Regions from separate parts of the Amycolatopsis halotolerans genome, predicted to be linked through region 1. Evidence: riboswitches for the same ligand, from Rfam matches in the RefSeq annotation. Region 1 holds a riboswitch; the other holds the start of a gene.
What was found. Region 1 has a riboswitch for thiamine pyrophosphate ahead of ACFORO_RS37375 (thiamine ABC transporter substrate-binding protein). Riboswitches for the same ligand answer to the same signal wherever they lie in the genome.
Positions count from the first base shown of each region.

Region 2: linked by a shared signal. The riboswitch ahead of thiO (glycine oxidase ThiO) and the one ahead of ACFORO_RS37375 (thiamine ABC transporter substrate-binding protein) in region 1 are both predicted to bind thiamine pyrophosphate.

Region 1 covers NZ_JBHRWI010000056.1:71,310-78,587, forward strand. Annotated here, with positions in the region: gene ACFORO_RS37360 (ABC transporter permease) at 1-323, shown strand, start outside; gene ACFORO_RS37365 (ABC transporter ATP-binding protein) at 333-1,340, opposite strand; gene ACFORO_RS37370 (ABC transporter permease) at 1,340-2,977, opposite strand; gene ACFORO_RS37375 (thiamine ABC transporter substrate-binding protein) at 2,953-4,020, opposite strand; TPP riboswitch at 4,052-4,163, opposite strand; gene ACFORO_RS37380 (4a-hydroxytetrahydrobiopterin dehydratase) at 4,188-4,478, shown strand; gene ACFORO_RS37385 (restriction endonuclease) at 5,089-6,699, opposite strand; gene ACFORO_RS37390 (GlxA family transcriptional regulator) at 6,964-7,278, opposite strand, start outside.
Region 2 covers NZ_JBHRWI010000020.1:549,241-556,518, forward strand. Annotated here, with positions in the region: gene ACFORO_RS17685 (SDR family NAD(P)-dependent oxidoreductase) at 1-629, shown strand, start outside; gene ACFORO_RS17690 (threonine ammonia-lyase) at 739-1,683, opposite strand; gene ACFORO_RS17695 (hypothetical protein) at 1,835-2,638, shown strand; gene thiE (thiamine phosphate synthase) at 2,708-3,373, opposite strand; TPP riboswitch at 3,404-3,509, shown strand; gene thiO (glycine oxidase ThiO) at 3,506-4,594, shown strand; gene thiS (sulfur carrier protein ThiS) at 4,594-4,794, shown strand; gene thiG (thiazole synthase) at 4,797-5,549, shown strand; gene ACFORO_RS17720 (NAD(P)-dependent alcohol dehydrogenase) at 5,551-6,492, opposite strand; gene ACFORO_RS17725 (TetR/AcrR family transcriptional regulator) at 6,550-7,173, shown strand.

The DNA of each region.
Region 1 (7,278 bases):
TGCTCGTCGGCGGCTGGATCGTGCTGCAGCTGTGGGCGGTCGGCGCGATCGCGCTGGCGGTGTCGAGTTTTACCGAGCACCCGATGCTCGTGGTCGCCTCGGTGCTGGCGATGAACATCGTCTTCACGATTCTCGGCTTCCTCAGCTCGCTGAAGGCGGTGCACCCGTTCCTGCTCACGCAGAACTGGACACTCGCCCCGGCCTCGGCCCTGCAGGATCCGATGACGCTGTCGATGATGGGCGAAGGCGCGGTCCGCGCGGCCTGCTACATCGTGGTGGGGCTGTCGATCGCCTACGGACGCCTCGTCACCCGGGACGGCTGACCTGGGGGTTCAGCCCACCACGGCGATCCCGTCCGGATCCGGCTCGAGCTGGACGGGGTCGCCGGCCCGGTAGTCCGCCCCGGCCGGGGCGATCGCGTCCACAGTGGACTCTCCGCAGCGGACGACCAAGCGCAGATGCTCCCGCCGGTGCACCGCGGCGGTTACTTCGCCGAGTACACCTTCTTTGGCGACTTTCAAGCCGTGCGGACGCAGTCCGAGCCTTACCGGGCCGTCGCCCACTCCCGTGATTTCGACAGTGCCCAGCTCGGTCCGCACCACACCGTCGGCCGCGGTGCCGTCCAGGAACGTGGTGACGCCAAGGAATCGCGCCACGTTCTCGTCTACCGGCTTGTTCCACACCGACCGGACCGCGCCCTCCTGCCGGATTTCCCCGGCATCGAGCACCGCCACGCGATCGGCGAGCGTGAACGCTTCCTCCTGATCGTGCGTCACGAGCAGCGCGGTGATCTTGCTGCGCCGCAACAGATCCGCCAGGTCGATGGCCAGCTGCTCGCGGAGTCCAGCGTCCAATCCGGACAGTGGCTCGTCCAGCAGCAGCAAACGCGGTTCCGGAGCCAGCGCGCGAGCCAACGCGACGCGCTGCGCCTGTCCGCCGGACAGCTCAGTCACCCGTCGCCGTTCGTAGCCTTCCAGGCCGACCAGCTTGAGCAGTTCCTCGACGCGCGCCGCGTGCCGTTCTCGAGGCACGCCGTGCATCCGCAGGCCAAACGCGATGTTCGCGGCGACGTCGCGATGCGGAAACAGCTGTCCGTCCTGGAACACCAGACCGAATTCGCGCTTGTGCACCGGCACCGCGGCGAGATCAGTGCCGTCCCAGGACACCGAACCGGACGACACCGGCTCCAGCCCGGTGATCGCGCGCAGCAACGTCGACTTGCCTGAACCGGACGGGCCCAGCAACGCGAGCACCTCGCCGTCGGCGATGTCCAGCCGCGCGTCGCGGACCGCGGCGAAAGATCCATAGTGGACAGTCAAATCCCGTACCGTGAGCGCCATCAGAACTCCCCGACCGTGCTGCGGCCGCGGACCGAACCGAACCGGTCGATCAGCGCCACCGCCGCCACAGTCACCACCATGAGCAGGGCGCACGCGGCGTACGCCATTTGGTTGTTCAGCTCCCCCGGCCTGCTGATCAGCGTCGCGACGGCGACCGGGAGCGTCGGCGCGTCCGGCCGCGCGAGGAAACTGGTCGCGCCGAACTCTCCGAGCGCGACGACGTACCCGAAGCCCGCCGCGGCCACCACCGACCGCGCGACCAGCGGAAAGTCGATCTCCCGCCACACCCGCGCCGGGCTCGCGCCGAGCGTCGCGGCGGCCTGGCGCAGCCGGACATCCACAGCGCGCAGCACCGGCAGGATCATCCGCACCACCAGCGGCATGATCACCAGCGCTTGAGCGAACGGCACGAGCAGCGGCGACGTGCGGAGGTCGCCGGGCAACGCATCGAGCGTCACGAGATAGCCGAAGCCGACGGTCACCGCTGAGACGCCCAGCGGCAGCATCAACGCGACGTCCATGGTTTCGCCCATCCCGCGCGCGAGCCCTCCCGGCGAACGGCGGAGCGCCACCAGCACCACACTCGCGACCAGACCGACAGCCATCGCCAGCAGCGTCGCATCAGTGGCCGCGGCGAGCGAGTTCTGCGCCGCGATCCAGCCGGAGACCTGCAGCGCGTCGTTCTGCCCCACCGTGTTCAGTGCCCGATATCCGGCGAGGCTCCATCCGTCCGAAGTGGACACCGACTCCAGGAGCAGCGAGACGATCGGCGTCAGCAACAGGCCGAGCACCACGACCGCGGCGCTGACCGTCCACCACTCTGCTCCGCGCGGCCGACGCGCGGTGACCTGCGCGGACCGCAGCTTCACCGCGTTCTCTCGCTTCCGACGCGCCATCGCCCCCAGCACCAGCGCAGCGACCACGGCCGCGAACTGGATCAACGACAACGCAGCCGCACCGGAGAGGTCGAGCAGGTCGACTGTCCGGAGATAAATCTCGGTCTCGAGCGTCCGGTAGCTACCGCCGCCGAGAATCAGCACCACGCCGAAACTGGTAGCGCAGAACAGAAACACCACCGCGGCGGCGGACGCGACCGCCGGGCCGAGCGCAGGCAAAGTCACCGACCGGAACGCCCGCCACGGCGACGCACCGAGCGCCCGCGCCGCCTCGGTCGCTCGCGGATCGAGATGCGCCCACAGCCCGGCGACCGTGCGCGCGACGACGGCGACGTTGAAGAACGCGTTGGCCAGCACGAGCGGAAGCACGCCACCGTCCGGCCAGATCGCCCGGAAAGCCAGACCGACGACAACCGTCGGCAGCACGAACGGAACCAGCACGATCGTCCGCGCCAATCCGACGCCCGGCAGCCGGACCCTCGCCAGCAGGTACGCCACCGGCAGCCCGGCGAGCACCGCGACCACCGTCGACGCGGCCGCGCTGGCCAACGTGAACCCGGCGAGCCGCCACGTCTGCGGGTCGCCGAGCACGGTGTCGACGCCGCCCGCGGAGAACCCCCGGCCGACGATCGCGACGACCGGCCAGGCGAAGAACACCACCAGGAACGCGACCGGCAGCAAGCCGAGCAGCGTGAGCCCGATGGTGCGCGCGGGGATCACGCGCCCATGAGCGAGCGCCATTCCCCGATCCACTTCTCCCGGCCAGCCTGCACCTTGTCCGCGGGCATGGTGGCCGGCGTCTGCGGCTGTGGCGCCGCGGTGGCCCAGCCCGCGGGCAGTTCGACGCCCTGGCGCGCCGGGTAGACGTACATGTTGGCCGCGACCGTCGTCTGGAACTGCTGCGACAGCAGGAAGTCGACGACCTTCTGGGCCTGCGGGACCTGCTTGCCGTTGGTGAGCACGCCCGCGTACTCGACCTGGCGGAAGCAGGTGTCGAGCAGGGCCTTGGTGCGCGGCTTGCCGTCCTCGCCGACCTCGGCGGCCGGCGACGAGGCGTAGGACACGACGATCGGCCGCGGGCCCTTGCCCGAGGAGCCGGAGAAGTCCTTGGTGTAGGCCTCCTCCCAGCCGCTGACGGTCTTGAGGCCGTTGTCCTTCAGCTTCTGCCAGTAGCCCTGCCAGCCGTTCTCGCCGTACTTCGCGACCGTGCCGAGCAGGAAAGCCAGCCCCGGCGACGCGGTAGCCGGGCTTTCCGCGACGGTCAGGTCCTTGTACTTGGGGTCGGCGAGGTCGTCGTAGGTCTTCGGCTCCGGGAGGCCCTTGCTCGCGAAGTAGGCCGGGTCGATGTTGACGCAGACGTCGCCGAGGTCGACCGCCGCCAGCCGGTGCTGCGGGTCGACGGAGTAGCGCTGCGGGCCGCGGTCGGCCTCCGGGCTGGTGTAGGGCTGGAAGACGCCCTCGCTGAGCGCGCGCGAGGCGAAGGTGTTGTCGACGCCGTACGCGACGTCGCCGATCGGGCTGCCCTTGGTGAGCACGAGCTTGTTCGTGAGCGCGCCGGCGTCGCCGGACTTGAGGATCTTGAGCTTGATCCCGGACTGGCGCTGGAAGGCGTCGAGCACGTCCTGCGGGGCGGCGAACGAATCGTGCGTGACCAGCGTGACGGTCGGAGTCTGCTGGTCAGAGCTCGCGGACGACCCGCCGGAGTCGCCGCTGGAGAGCGAGCAGGCGCTGGCGAGCACCGAGACCCCTGCGAGACAGGCCACCGTGCGGACGGTCCGCGACATCATTCTTCCCCTCCTGCACTGCGCCGGATGAGGGAGAGCGATACGGCCTCCCTACGCCGGCATGATCCGGATCCAGGTGCGAACGGTCGCGGGTGCGAGGCCCGCCTCTCAGCCCGGCGTACCGGACTCCCGTGGCAATGCCGCAGCGTAGCCGACACCATGGAGTGATGACTCAGCTATTGAACGACTCGGCGGTGGACCAGGCCCTCGGCACCGTTCCGGAGTGGCGGCGCGAGGACGACACCATCGTGCGGACAGTCGAACTTTCGTCCTTCCCGGCGGCGATCGAGGTGGTGGACCGGGTGGCCGTGCTCGCCGAGGAGGCCGACCACCATCCCGACATCGACATCCGCTGGCGCACGCTGACCTTCCGCCTCAGCACCCACTATCTAGGCGGCCTGACCGAACGCGATTTCGCACTCGCCAGGCGGATCGACGAGGTGCTGGCAGCCCGCTGACCAGGTGTGACGTCCGCAACCCTGGCATAACGACCGGCCCCCTCGCGCGTCTCCCGGACAGACGCGACGGAAGGAGCCGGGATGGTCCAGGCACTCGTGGTAGGGATGGGTTCGTTCGGCCTGATGGTGGCCGCCGCGGGCGGGGTGCTGTGGCACACCGCGCGCAACCGGCGTGACCTTGATCACAAGCGGTAACAGTGAGCTAGATCAAGGCGCTATCCCAGCGGAATCATCGGCACTCGCCCCGCTAGGACTCGCCATGAACAGCACATCCGCCCAGCTCACCGCCGCACAGCGCACGTGGGTCGCGGTGTTTTCGACCGCTGTCGTCCTGTTGTCGATGATTGTGCTCGGCCTGCTCGGCTGAGCGTCAGCCGGTTTTCTCGGCGAGTATCCAGACCTGCTTGAGCGGCAGGTCCAGGCGAATGCTCTCCGGCAGCCGCTCGTAGCAGGCGAACAGCTTGTCGAGAAGGACCTCCGCGTTCCGGAGCCGGATGGTGGACCGCTGGGCCGATAGGTATCCGGCACCCGCGACGGTGTCGGTCCCTTACTCGCCGCCCTCGGGCGCGTCAGTACTCGAACCTTCGGCACCGGATTAACGACATCCCCGTCATCGACGGTTCTTGGGCGGCTCCTTCGCCCCGACGATGACATCTTGACCGAGGTATTCCTTGATCAGGTGCTTCAGCTCTGGGCCTTCGATCAGCCGAAGGCGTTCGTTCCGTTGCGCGAAATCATGACCCGCCTTGCCGTAGTACGAGGTGGTGACCATGATGCCCGTCCCCGCCTTCTTGTCCTCCATCGTGCCCCAGAGAGCCCTCACGGCCTCGACAGGAACGCTCTTGACATAGCGTTTGGCCTGGATGACCGCCAGACCACCCATGACCGGGTCTGGATTCACCGCGATGGCGTCGAGGCCGTCATCGCGCGATGCTTGGGTCACCCAGGACTTCATGCCCATCGCTTCGAACAGTTCACGGACGAGGTGCTCGAACTCGTTCGGCGTCTGCTCAACCAGAACTGTGCGGGAATCCAAGCCCGCCGCTACGGAGTGGGCGTCGACGAGGCGAAACCGCGTCAAGTCGGGATCGAAAATCGGCTTCACAGGTTCGACGTCATACGGGTGAGGTGACATCAGAGCATTCAGGTGACGGAGGCACTGCCGCGGCTCCAGCTTGTCGAGCACCAACTCGTCGAACTTCTCCCTGGACGCCGACACAGTGAGCAGACATGGCCGGATCGCCTGACCGGTCGCCCGGTCCGTAGTTGAAAGGTGGCAGTTCACTGTTACCTCGCTGACGAGTCCAGTCGGCGCCGCAGCGAACGTATCTCGCAGCACGAGCAACGCAAGTTGAGCAATGAGGTCGGCATACCTCTGCCGCACGTCGGCAGGTTTTCTCGGCGTCGACTCGATCGTGTCGCGCGCTTTGACATAACGGAACACCGTTTCGGTCGGGATCACCTCCGTGTCCGGCAGCTCGCGAACGACCAGGACCTGACCGCTGTCCGGCCGGTACCCGACCTCTGCCTCCTGAGGAACACCGTCTGGGACTGGCGACGCTTCCAACGCCAGCCGGAGACAACGTTCAACAGCCGCCTGGTCACCGCGGCGGAATGCTTTCAGGAGCGCATCGACCTGTTCGTTGTGCTGATCGACATGCCGCCTTCGCTCCTCCTCGCGGTTCGCATGCCGCTTGCGGCTTTGTTCGAGCTGGGCAAGACGATGCGATTCCCGCTGCCGATGAGCTGCCTGCCCCTGCTCGAATCGGAGGCGAGCTTCCTGGGCCGCCTGGCTATAACGAGCGTCTCCACCGAACATACGGGACAGAAGACCAGGCGCTGGCGGAGCAAAGTCTTCCCAAAGCGGCGGCTGCTCCGCGTCCGACAGTTTTCCCGCCGACAATTCCTCAGCGACGAAGTCAAGGCGCATGCCACGGAAGTCGAGCGGTGTTCGACGCGTCAAGCCCGCGCGCAGGACACTTGCAAGCCTTTCACAGCTTGCTGCGGTCGCCGCCGTGAGCTCTTCTGCTTCCGCGACCCGCTCAGCGAGGTACTGCGCTTTGCGATCACGATCCGCCTGCGCCTCGGCGCGCTTGGCCTCGCGCTGCTGACGATCAGCTTCCCGCTGCTGTTGAGCGATGAATCTCTCCTGAGCTTTCTGCGCTTGCAAGGCTGCTCGGCGCTCACGCTCGCGTCGTTGTTGCCCCTTGCTTTGCGCCATGCCCAGCCCCGCCTCCGCCTCGGCTACCTCTAATTGGGATGTGGCTCGGGAGCAGCAGTAACCCGTTGCCCAGATCGACTTTAGGTTGCCACTCGCGTCTCCACCGCGCGATCACTCGGACGTCGCAAGTCGATTGGTCCTACTGCGCTAGTTTTCGAGCAGAGACTACGAAGAGTGCCTACTTGGACCGAGCGGCTAGCCGCTCTTGCCGGCCCGCGCGCTCCATCGCCCCAAACGACAGCTTCGGATAGCGGCTCCCTTCAACTAACCAATGCGGAACCGCTCCCGATATTCGTTGGGAGTCGTCTTCAGTGTCCGCCGAAAAGACCGATTCAACGTCGAAACAGTGCCGAATCCGCAAGCCCCAGCGATCCGCGATAACGTTTCGTCAGTCGTCTCCAGCCGATGCCGCGCCGCCTCGACCCGCGCGTGCTCGACGTAGGCGGCGGGTGTCATCCCCAGCTCCGCCTTGAAAACCCGCGTGATCTGCCGATCCGTCACATGGGCATGCGCGGCGAGATCGGCGACCGTCAACGGATCCGCCAGATGTGCGGCGATGTGGTGCCGCAACTCATCCAC
Region 2 (7,278 bases), on a different contig from region 1:
ACGCGCTGGCCGCCGAGTTCCTCGGCCGCGGCTGGCAGGTCACCGCGACCGAGCGGGCGCCCTCCCCGCTGCACGAGCTGGCCGGGCTCGCGGTGGAGACCGTCGACATCGCGGTGCCCGATCAAGTCGCGGCGCTGCGCGAACGGCTGGCCGGATCGGCGTTCGACCTGCTGTTCGTCAACGCCGGAACCAACTACACGACCGACCCCTCGGCGACCTTCGCCGACGTGTCCACCGAGGACTTCGCCCAGGTCATGGTGACCAACGCGCTGAGCCCGATGCGCGTCGTCGAGGCTCTGCGGGACCTGGTCCCCGCGACGGGCACCATCGGCGTGATGTCGTCGGGCCAGGGCAGCGTCGCCGACAACACCAAGGGCGGCTTCGAGGTCTACCGGGCGAGCAAGTCCGCGCTCAACCAGCTCATGCGCAGCTTCGCCGCCCGGCACGCCGACGACCCGCGCACCCTGCTGCTCATGGCGCCCGGCTGGGTGAAGACGGACCTGGGCGGGCCGGGTGCCCGGCTGACTATCGACGAGAGCATCCCCGGCGTCGCCGACACGATCGAGGCTTGGGCAGGCAAGGGCGGGCTGCACTATCTGGACCGCCAAGGCCAGACCGTCAACTGGTGACCGCAGCGGTCCCGTTAAGCGCCCCAATGTGGCGTTGGGTGCGTGGGACGCACCGAACGCCACATTGGGTGCGTCAGACGCACCCAATGTGGCGTTGGGGCGCTCGGGCCTAGGCGAGCAGTTCGGCCAGCATCGCCGGATCGATGTTCCCGCCGGAGACGATCGCGACTGTGCGACCGCCGGGCAGTTCGTCCGCGTGGTGCAGGTAAGCGGCCGGGGCAGTGGCCCCGCTGGGCTCCGTCACTAGACGGCCCTGCTGGGCCAGCGCACGGACGGTGTCGCGGATTTCGTCCTCGGTCACGGTGATCACGCCGTCCAGGACGTGCCGCAGATGCGCGAACGTGAGCTCGGACGGTTGCGCCCGCAGACCGTCCGCGATGGTGCGGGCGCGTTCGGCGATGGGCCAGTCCACGATCTCGCCCGCGGCGAGGCTGGCCGCGGTGTCGGCGGCCAGTTCCGGTTCGACGCCGTAGACCTTCGCGTTCGGGCACTTCGCCTTGATGGCGGTGCCGACGCCGGAAGCGAAGCCGCCGCCGCTGACCGGGACCAGCACGGTCTCGACGTCCGGCAGGTCCTCGGCGATTTCCAGGCCGACCGTGCCCTGCCCGGCGATGATGTCCGGGTGGTCGAACGGCGGGATCAGCGTGAGACCGCGTTCCTCCGCGAGCGCGAGCGCCGCCGATTCCCGTTCCGCGATCGGCACTTCGCGGACTTCCGCACCCCAGCGGAGGGTGGCTTCGACCTTCAGCCGCGGAGTGACGTCCGGCACCACGATCACCGCGGGAATCCCGAATTCGCGCGCGGCGTAGGCGACCGCTTGCGCATGGTTGCCGCTTGAATACGCGACCACGCCGCGTTTCCGTTCGGCGTCGGTGAGTGCGGCGATCGCGTTGTACGCGCCGCGGATCTTGAACGCGCCGATCGGTTGCAGGCTCTCGGGTTTCACCCAGAACTCGCCGGGAACCCAGAGCTGGCGCAGCAGCGGAGTGTGCACCGCGGTGCCCTTCACCCGCTCGGCCGCGGTTTCGATGTCGGAGATCGTCACGAGGTGCATGCGGCGAGTATGTCAGGAAAGTGTGAGCTTTAGTCTATCCATTTTGGACAGTCAACGTGGCGTCCCTCACGCCTGGGCAACGAAGGGAGCGTCTCAAGCGACTTAACCGTTGAAGAAACAGGACACGGCCGGGAACGATCAGATCGGAATCATGAGCGAGGAGCAGAAGGAAACCGCGGAGGACAAGAAGAAACTCCGGACGACCTCGGTGCTCGCCGCGGCGCTGGCGGCGGTCACCGCCGCGTTGCTGGGTTCGACGCTGGGGGTCGCGGGAACAGTCATCGGCGCCGGGGTGGCCAGCGTGGTCAGCACGGTCGGCGGCGAGTTGTATCTGCGTTCCCTGCAGCGAACTCGTGATGCCGCGCGGAAGGCGATGGAGACGGCCGCACGACGCAGCCGGGCCGGGCTCGCTCCGGTGCGGGTGCCGGTTGAGGACGTCGCGTCGGCTGGCCCTGGCGATGCGCCAACGGTGTATCTCCCGGCCGATTTAGCGAACATGCCTACAGTTCGGTTGTCCGAACTGAAGCCGACTGAACCGGAGAAGTCCGACAGCCTGGGCGAGAAGCTGCGGAAGATGCGGTGGCCGTTGATCATCGCGTCGAGCGTCGCTGCGTTCGTTGTCGCGTTGATTGTTCTGGTCGGTCTGGACTTGACTACCAAGGGCAACGTGTCGACCGGGTTGATTCCTCGGCAGCCGGATACCAGCCAGCAGCGGGATGATCACCCGGACAACACGCCGAGTACCGCACCGCAGACGCCCCCGCCCGGCGAGTCGAAGCAGAACAATCCGACGTCCACTCCGACCACGACGCCGAGTGCTCCGCCGTCCTCGCAGCAGCCGACGCAGCAGACGCGCCCGCCGTCCACCTCCTCGAACCCGAGCACGAGTTCGCAGGCCCCCGCCACCAGCCAGACGCCGACCGCCCCCGCAGTCCCGTCAAACGGGGGCGAGTAGCTCCCCGCGGCGATCCGTGAGGGGAACCTTCACGGACTCTGAGTCCCTCAGGGTTCCCCTCACGGCCCTCTACGAAAGCCGCGCCTTCAGCCCTTCCGCGGCCGCCTTCGGATCCTCCGCCTCGGTAATCGCCCGAACGACCACCACCCGAGAAGCCCCGGCCTCCAGCACCTCCGGCAACCGAGCCTCGTCGATCCCGCCGATCGCGAACCAGGGCCGCTCCGTCCCGAGAGCCGAGGTGGATCGGACCAAGCCCAGCCCCGGCGCGAACCGGCCGGGTTTCGTCGGGGTGGGCCAGCACGGGCCGGTGCAGAAGTAGTCCACGCCGGTCTCCGCGGCGGCCGCGGCGGCCTGCTGCTCCGAATGGGTGGAACGGCCGATCACCACGTCGTCGCCAAGGACGCGGCGCGCCAGCGAGACCGGGATGTCGTCCTGTCCCAAGTGCAAGACGTCCGCGCCCACGGCCAGCGCCACGTCCGCCCGGTCATTCACCGACAGCAACGCCCCGTGCCGCGCACAAGCCTCCGCCAGCACCTCCAGCGCCGCGATCTCCTGCTTGGCCTCCAGCGGCGCACCGCCGGTCTTGTCCCGCAGCTGCACGATGTCAACGCCCCCGGCCAACGCAGCGTCAGCGAACTCCGCGAGGTCTCCACGAGAAGCGCGCGCGTCGGTGCACAAGTACAGCCGGGCGTCGGCGAGACGGGTGCGAATTTGGTCTCCGGTCAAGGCAGGCATGGCGGTGACGTTACCCGCGCGCTACGGTGTGGGAGTCCGCACGGGAGCCCGAGGCACGGGCTGAGAGGGAGCTGCCGCTCCGACCGTGGAACCTGATCCGGGTCATGCCGGCGCAGGGAGCGTGATTCCACTGTGAACACCAGCACCACAACCGTCACTGTCGTCGGCGGCGGCGTCATCGGGCTGTCCGCGGCCTGGCGCGCGGCCGCCCGTGGATGGCGCGTCACGGTCGTCGACCCGGATCCCGTGCACGGCGGCGCGTCCTGGCTGGCCGGCGGGATGCTCGCCCCGGTCACTGAGGCGTGGCCGGGCGAGGAAGCCGTGCTCAGCCTGGGGGAAGCGTCGCTGCGGCGCTGGCCCAGCTTCGCGCGGGAGCTCGCCGCCGAAGGGACCGATCCAGGGCTGGCCGAGCACGGCACGATCGTCGTCGGGTTCGACAGCGCCGACGCCGGGCACCTCGACATCCTCGCCGGGTACCTGCGTTCGCTCGGCCGCGACGTCGAGACGCTCACCGGGCGCGAGGCGAAGCGGCTCGCGCCGGGCCTCGGCGCGGTTCGCAGCGGCCTGCATGTGCCGGGCGATTTAGCCGTGGACAACCGGAAACTGCTTACAGCGCTGAGCGAAGCGGCTACGAAGCGTGGGGTCGAGTTCCGTCGTGAGCGGCTCGAGAGCCTCTCCGAAGTGTCCGGCCCGGTGATCCTTGCCGCCGGTGCTTGGACCGGGCAGGTGCATCCGTTGCTGGAGCACGCCGTACGCCCGCTGAAGGGCGAGATTCTGCGACTGCGTCCACGTCGGGGCTGTCTGCCGCCTCCGCCGTACACAGTGCGCGCGATGGTCGAGGGACGGCCGATCTATCTGGTACCGCGAGAAGACGGCGAACTGGTCCTTGGCGCGACGCAGTACGAAGCGGGTTTCGACCAAGCTGTCACCGCGCGCGGCGTACGCGAGCTGCTGGAGAACGCGGAGCGGATTCTGCCCGGCATCACGGAGTACGAGCTGGTGGAAGTCGCAGCCGGACTGCGTGCCGCGAGCCGCGACGCTTTGCCGTACATCGGCGAAGTGAGCGAAGGCGTGTACGCGGCGACAGGGCATCACCGCAACGGTTTGCTGATGGCACCCGCGACGGCGGACGCCGTGGTCGCGTGGCTTGCTGGCGAAGCCCCGTCGCCGGAGGTCGCCGCGGCGACGCCCGCCCGGCTGGTCGAGAAGGAGCGAGTCTGATGGAGATCAAGGTCAACGGCGAATGGCGGGAATTCCCCGACGACAGCACCGTTTCCGCGGTCCTCGACGCGCTGGGAGCGGAACGCCGGGGCGTGGCCGTCGCGGTCAACGGCGAGGTCGTGCGGCGTGGCGAATGGGAAGAAGCGGTCGTGCCGAAGGGCGCGCAGCTCGAAGTGCTGACCGCGGTTCAAGGAGGTTGAGCATGGACGACCTGATCATCGGCGAACACAAGCTGTCGTCGCGATTGATCATCGGCACCGGTGGCGCGGCGAATCTCGAGGTGCTGGAACGAGCGCTGGTCGCGTCGGGCACCCAGCTCACCACGGTGGCGATGCGCCGCGCCGACGCCGAGGGCGGCTCCGGCGTACTGGAGTTGCTGCGGCGCTTGGACATCGAGCTGCTGCCCAACACCGCGGGCTGCCGGACGGCGGCCGAAGCCGTGCTCACCGCCCAGCTGGCCCGCGAGGCGCTGGAAACGAACCTGATCAAACTCGAGGTGCACGCCGACGACCGGACGCTGCTGCCCGATCCACTGGAAACCCTCGAAGCCGCCGAACGCCTGGTGGCGGACGGATTCACGGTCTTCGCGTACACCAACGACGACCCGGTCCTCGCCCTCCGTCTGGAGGAGGCGGGCTGCTCCGCGGTGATGCCGCTCGGCGCCCCGATCGGCACCGGGCTGGGCATCCGGAACCCGCACAACATCGAACTGATCGTCTCGCGCGCGTCGGTGCCGATCGTGCTGGACGCGGGGATCGGTACCGCGTCGGACGCGACGCTGGCGATGGAGCTCGGCTGCTCGGCAGTGCTTCTGTCAACGGCGGTGACCCGGGCGGCGGATCCGGAACGGATGGCGTTGGCGATGCGGAGTGCGGTGGAGGCCGGGTATTTGGCGCGCGGCGCGGGCCGGGTGCCGCAGCGGTTTTGGGCGCAGGCGTCCAGTCCGCCTCGCTGACCTACACCTCGACGACGATTTTGCCGCGCACACCGCCGTTTTCCAGCGTGCGGTGTGCCTCGGCGATGTCCGCCAACGGAAACACCCGGTCCACCAACGGTCGCACCAACCCGGCATTCACCCACCGGCTCAGATCAGCGAGCAGATCCGCCTTGGGGTTCCCGCTGAAACCGCGCACCCACCGGTTCGGGCGCAGCGAGTTCGCCGCCACGTAACCCAGTGTGCGGACCGGACGGTCGAGGTCGAACGCGATCGCGACCATCCGTCCGCGCGGGGTCAGCAGCCGCCGGAACGCGTCGAGGTCGCGGCCGACGGTGTCGAGAATGACGTCGAACCTTCCCAGGTTACCAGGATCGCGGTAATCGAGCGCGACATCCGCCCCGAGTTCCCTTGCCAGTTCTAGGTTCTTGGCGCTCGTCAGCCCGGTCACGTGTGCGCCCATGGCTTTGCCGAGCTGCGTCGCCACAAAACCGACTCCGCCCGTCGCGCCGCGGATCAGCAGGCGTTCGCCCGGCTTCAGATGGGCTTTGTCGCGCAGCGCGGTAATCGCGGTGACACCCACCGCCAGCGACGCGGCTTGCGCGGGATCCAGCCCGGCAGGCACGTGGTCCAGCCGATCGGCGGCCATCACGTAGTACTCGGCGGCGGTGCCCATCCGCCGCCCGCCGCCCCAGACGAGGTCGCCGACGGCGAACCGGCTCGTTCCGGGTTCCGCCACCTCGCCGACCAGGTCCACGCCGATCCGCTTGGGGAAACGCTTGCCGCTGAACGGAAGCAGCTTCCCGGACCGCATGGAGAGTTCGCCGCCGTTGACCGAGAGCGCGCGCACCCGGACGAGGACTTCGCCGGGGCCGGGCACCGGTGTCGGGACAGTGGTCTCGCGCAGGACTTCCGGCGGTCCGTAGCGGTCGTAGGTGATGGCTCGCATCGAAGTGGAAGGCATGTTCCACTTCTAGCACGGAAAGTGGAAAGGGTCTTCCGATTCGCGTAAAGTGAGAGAGTGCCGGAAAAACCGACTCGGTTGCGCACCGACGCCGCCCACAATCGTGCGCGGATTCTCGACGTCGCGAAGCGCACCTTCGAGACCGAGGGCCTGGACGTGTCGATGAGCGAACTCGCGCGCCGCGCGGGTCTCGGCGTGGCCACGGTGTACCGCCATTTCCCGACCAAGGACGACCTGGTCGCCGAAGCCTTCGCCGAGCCGATGGCCGAATGCGCGGGGATGCTCGACGAGGCGCTCGCCGACCCCGACCCGTGGCGCGGCTTCTGCCGGGTGATCGAGGAAGTGTGCGCGATGCAGGCGCGCAACCACGGTTTTTCTGCCGCGATCGTGACCTCGCTGCCGGATCAGGCGCGTTTCGCGGAGTTTCGGGACCGGGCGCTGCGGGGTTTCGTCGAGTTGATCCGCCGGGCGCAAGAAGCCGGTGCGCTGCGGGCGGACTTCGCGGTTTCCGACCTGTCGCTGGTCTTGCTGGCGAACGGCGGGCTGCGGTCGGGCGCGGGTGCCGCGGCACCGGCGGCGTCGCTTAGGCTCGCGGGCTATCTGCTGCAGTCGTTCCGAGCGGAGACGGCCGCGCCACTGCCGCCGCCGGCGGAGCTTCCGCTCGACGTGTCAGTGCTCTAAATGGGCGGGCAAGCTGCACAAATGGCGGGGTAATGGTGATTTCGCCCGCGCTTGACGCGGATTGTGCACGGGTACGCCGTATGGTTGACGGCACCCTTTCCGGCG